One region of the Streptomyces purpurascens genome, then DNA from elsewhere that is predicted to be linked to it. Evidence: riboswitches for the same ligand, from Rfam matches in the RefSeq annotation. Region 1 holds a riboswitch; the other holds the start of a gene.

Region 1 (2,462 bases):
GGTCTCGTCGCACGAGATCGAGACGTGGTCGGCGTCGACGAGACGCAGGTTGACCCCGTTCCGCTCCGCTGCGGTGGCCACGATCTCGGCGGCCCGGCCCTCGACGCGCACGGTCAGGGTGTCGAAGTAGGCGCCGTGCACGACCTCGACACCGCCGTTCGCGAGCCCGGCGGCGAGGACCGTGGCGTACCGGTGGGTGCGCCGCGCGATGCTCCTCAGGCCCTCGGGCCCGTGGTAGACGGCGTACATGCCGGCCATGACGGCGAGCAGCACCTGCGCGGTGCAGATGTTGCTGGTGGCCTTCTCACGACGGATGTGCTGCTCACGCGTCTGCAGCGCCAGCCGGTAGGCCTTGTTCCCGTCGGCGTCCACGGACACGCCCACGAGCCGCCCGGGCAGGCTGCGCGCCATCTTCTCCCCGACGGCCATGTAACCGGCGTGCGGTCCGCCGAAGCCCATCGGCACGCCGAACCGCTGCGTCGTCCCGACCGCGATGTCCGCGCCGAGCTCACCGGGCGACTTCAGCAGGGTCAGCGCGAGCAGGTCGGCGGCGACGGTGACGAGCGCCCCGAGCGCGTGCGCCTGGTCGATGACCGGCTTGACGTCCCGTACGGCTCCGGAGGCGCCCGGGTACTGGATCAGCACGCCGTTGATCTCACGCTCGGCGATCTCGGCGGGGATGCCGTCACTGAGATCGGCGACGACGACCTCGACACCGGTCGGCTCGGCCCGGGTCTCGATCACGGCGATGGTCTGCGGCAACGCGTCCGCGTCGACCAGGAACAGGCCCTTCTTGTTCTTGCCCAGACGCCGCGACAGCGCCATGGCCTCGGCCGCCGCGGTGCCCTCGTCGAGCAGGGAGGCGCCGGAGGTCGGCAGTCCGGTCAGGTCGGCGACCATGGTCTGGAAGTTGAGCAGCGCCTCGAGCCGGCCCTGCGAGATCTCCGGCTGGTATGGCGTGTAGGCCGTGTACCAGGACGGGTTCTCCATGACGTTGCGCATGACGACCGGCGGCGTGAACGTGCCGTAGTAGCCGAGCCCGATCATGGAGCCGAGGACCTGGTTGCGGTCGGCGAGGGAGCGCAGCTCGGCGATCACCTCGGCCTCGCTGCGGGCGCCCGGCAGGTCCAGTGCCTCGGCGCTCTTGATCACGGCCGGGACCGCGGCTGCCGTCAGCTCGTCCAGCGAGCCGTAGCCGACGTGCGCGAGCATCTTGGCGCACGCCTCGTGGTCGGGGCCGATGTGGCGCTGCTCGAAGGGAACTGCCTCTTCGAGTTCGGAGAGCGGAATGCGATGGGCGGTCATATGCGGAGGCCTCCTGGTCTGACACGACCTTCGAGGGGCACCACGGCACGGGTACCCGGACGGCCTCCCCCTCTGTCATGTCAACCTGAGAGCTTCACCGGATCGCCCGAAGGCCTCCGGCTTTCACCGTCGGTGAGAGCGGAAGCCGTGACATCCGCCCTGCTTTCCAGAGTGACCTCGTCCGTGCGGTACGTGGGCCTGAGAGATTCCGGGGAGGATTTGCTCCTTCGGCGCCTCCGATGGTGTCTGGAGGACTCTCCCGCACGGGGTCAGCAGCCGTTGTCAGCCTACCAGCGCGGTCAACGCACGAACCTTCGAGTGGCCGCCTCCTCGATTGTGCCGTTTTGTAGTGGTTACGGATGAGTTGCGACCATGTGGAGGGCCCGTGCGAACCGATATCGATCCGCGCAACCTGATCGGCCGCAAGGCGTTCGACCGCAACGGAACCAGGATCGGCACGATCGACGAGGTCTACCTCGACGACGCCACCGGCGTCCCGGAGTGGGCGGCCATACGGACCGGTCTGTTCAGCAGGGACGCCTTCGTCCCCCTCGAGCCCAGCGAACTGATCGACGGCGCCCTCCACGTGCCCTTCGACCGCGCCCTGATCAAGGACGCTCCCGACTTCGGCGTGGGCCGCCACCTCTCCCCGGAGCAGGAACTCCAGCTCTACCACCACTACGGTCTCGACGTCGCCGCCCCTCCCCCGCTCCAGGACCACCAGTTCGGCAAACTGGCGGGCACGGACGAGACGGCCTGAAGCCCCCGGCGAGCCGCCTAAGGGGCGGCGGACCGCAGCCCCACACCCCCGGAGTCACCATCCGGCGCATGGTCCCCCTCAGGCTCTCGTAACACCAGCGGCAACGGATCCGCCGGCTCCAGCTCCGGATCGTCGACCCGGAAGGTCCGCACCCGCCCAGGCTCCGAGCCGGGCGTCTCGAACCGTACGGTGACCCGCCCCAAGCCGCTGCCCTGCACCCATCCGTGCCCGAACCCGGCGTGCCGCACATCGTGCCCGGCGGGCCAGCGCCGCTCGGCCGGCGCGGGCCGTTCCTCGACCGGCGCCGCGGCGTGCTCCTCGACCGGGCCCTCCGCGACCGCCCGCTCCCCGGCCGCCTGCGCGAACAGGTCCTCCTGCGTGTAGTCGGCGAGCCCGC
Region 2 (2,462 bases), 4.9 Mb from region 1:
GCCCGTGGCCAGTGTCTACTTCTGGCGCTTGTAGAACGGCAGCGCCACGACCTCGTACGGCTCGTGACTGCCCCGGATGTCCACGGCCACACCGGGTGTGCCGGGAGCCGCGTGCGCGGGGTCGACGTACGCCATCGCGATCGGCTTGCCGAGCGTGGGGGAGGGGGCGCCGGAGGTGACCTCGCCGATCACCTCGCCGCCGGTGACGACCGGGTACCCGGCGCGCGGGACCCTACGGCCCTCGGCGACGAGGCCGACCAGGACGCGGGGCGGGTTCTGCTCGGCGCGCGCGGCGGCCTCCGCCAGGGCCTCGCGGCCCACGAAGTCGCCCTCCTTCTCGAACTTCACCACCCGGCCGAGCCCGGCGTCGAAGGGCGTCAGGGAGGTGCTCAGCTCGTGCCCGTACAGCGGCATGCCCGCCTCCAGGCGCAGCGTGTCGCGGCAGGACAGCCCGCACGGGACCAGGCCGGCGCCCTCGCCCGCCTTGGTCAGGGCCTGCCACAGCTCGACGGCGTGCTCCGGCTTCACGAACAGCTCGAAGCCGTCCTCGCCGGTGTACCCGGTGCGGGCGATGAGGGCCGGGACACCCGCGACCGTGCCGGGCAGACCGGCGTAGTACTTCAGGCCGTCGAGGTCGGCGTCGGTGAGGGACTTCAGGATCCCCGGGGACTCCGGGCCCTGTACGGCGAGCAGCGCGTAGGCGTCCCGGTCGTCGCGCACCTCGGCGTCGAAGCCGGCGGAACGTTCCACCAGCGCGTCCAGGACCACCTGGGCGTTGGAGGCGTTGGCGACGACCATGTACTCCTGCTCGGCCAGCCGGTAGACGATCAGGTCGTCGAGGATGCCGCCGTCGGCCTGGCAGATCATGGTGTAGCGGGCGCGGCCGGGCTTGACCCCGCCGATGTTGCCGACCAGCGCGTGGTCGAGGAGGGCGGCGGCCCCCGGCCCCGTGACGGTGATCTCCCCCATGTGGGAGAGGTCGAACAGCCCGGCCTTCGTGCGCACCGCGTTGTGCTCGTCGCGCTCGGAGCCGTAGCGCAGGGGCATGTCCCAGCCGGCGAAGTCGGTCATCGTCGCGCCGAGCGAACGATGCAGGGCATCGAGCGCGGTGTGGCGGAGTTCTCCTGTACTGCTCATCGGTCGGTCGTCTCCCAGGGGCATGACGGGCGAGGTCGTTCCTCCCCATCTGTCATCGGAACCTGAGAGGTTCGCCATGACCACACGGGACACGGCTTGCACCTTGGGTGGGGCCACGCCGCCTCCCCGGACTCCGGAGAAGGGTGCGGCCCGCTTTTCAGATGTGCCTCGCCCGCGCGGTAACGGGGCCTGAGAGATTCAAGGGAGGGACTTGCTCCTTCGGCGCCCCAGCGTCGGACGGTGCTGGGGACTCTCCCGCGCGGATTCAAACGGCCGGTATGCAGTTGGCGGGCACATCATTGCACGCATTGTCGCGGGGTGGCAGGGGGACCACCCTGTAGCAGGCCTGTTGCAGGAAGAGGACTAAAACCAGAGACATCGGGCATTACCTTCTCTTTACACTCGGCGGGCATGGGACTCCGTACCTGGCCCCAGGGGAGGACGATCACGGTGAACAGGACCACCGCGTACGCCACGACGTCGGGCATCGCGCTGCCCGAGCAGTCGACCGCTCCGGCGCATGCGGCCTGCGGCCCGCAGCCGGTGCCGGTCGTCCGCGATCTGCGCGAGCGCGCCGGCCGCGGCCCGCACGCGCTGCTGTTCGGCCCCCGCGACATCGTCGTGGTCACGGGACTGCCCGGCAGCGGCAAGTCCACGTTGATGCGGCGCACCGTGCCGGGCCGGCGCATCGACTCCCAGGACACCCGCGACCACTGGGACCGCCGCATGCCGCGCGCCCTGCCGTACGGGGTCTACCGCCCGCTCGTCCGCCTCGCCCACTACACCGGGCTGCGCCGCGCCCTGCGCGGCGGCGAGGCCGTCGTCGTGCACGACTGCGGCACCCAGGCCTGGGTCCGCCGCTGGCTGGCCCGCGAGGCCCGCCGCCGGGGCGGCACGCTCCACCTGCTCATGCTCGACGTCACCCCCGAGCAGGCCCTGGCCGGCCAGCGCGACCGCGGCCGCGGCGTCTCGCGGTACGCGTTCCTGCGCCACCGCGCGGCCACCACCCGACTGCTGCGCGAGGTGGAACGGGGCGAACTGCCGACCGGCTGCGGCTCGGCGATCCTCGCCGACCGCGACGCGGCGAACGCCCTGCACCGCATCGGCTTCGCGGGCTGACTGCCCCGGCCCGTGAGCCGGTGTTCGCGGGCCCGCGGCGTGTCCGCGGCTGGTGAGCCTGTGTTCGTGGGTCTGGCTGTCCGTGGCTGGTGAGTCGGTGTTCGTGGGCCCGGCCTGTCCGTGTTCGGTGAGTCGGTGTTCGCGGGCCCGTGGCCTGTCTGCGGCCGGTGAGCCTGTGTTCGTGGGCCTGCCCTGTCCGTGTTCGG

The links. Region 1 has a riboswitch for glycine ahead of gcvP (aminomethyl-transferring glycine dehydrogenase). Riboswitches for the same ligand answer to the same signal wherever they lie in the genome.
Region 2: another riboswitch for glycine. It lies ahead of gcvT (glycine cleavage system aminomethyltransferase GcvT); the one in region 1 lies ahead of gcvP (aminomethyl-transferring glycine dehydrogenase).

The regions. Positions count from the first base shown of each region.
Region 1 covers NZ_CP108341.1:1,550,846-1,553,307, forward strand. The annotation lists gene gcvP (aminomethyl-transferring glycine dehydrogenase) at 1-1,305, opposite strand, end outside; glycine riboswitch at 1,482-1,577, opposite strand; gene OHU35_RS07080 (PRC-barrel domain-containing protein) at 1,691-2,065, shown strand; gene OHU35_RS07085 (DNA polymerase IV) at 2,083-2,462, opposite strand, start outside.
Region 2 covers NZ_CP108341.1:6,492,815-6,495,276, forward strand. The annotation lists gene gcvT (glycine cleavage system aminomethyltransferase GcvT) at 16-1,137, opposite strand; glycine riboswitch at 1,177-1,303, opposite strand; glycine riboswitch at 1,305-1,405, opposite strand; gene OHU35_RS29780 (AAA family ATPase) at 1,588-2,256, shown strand.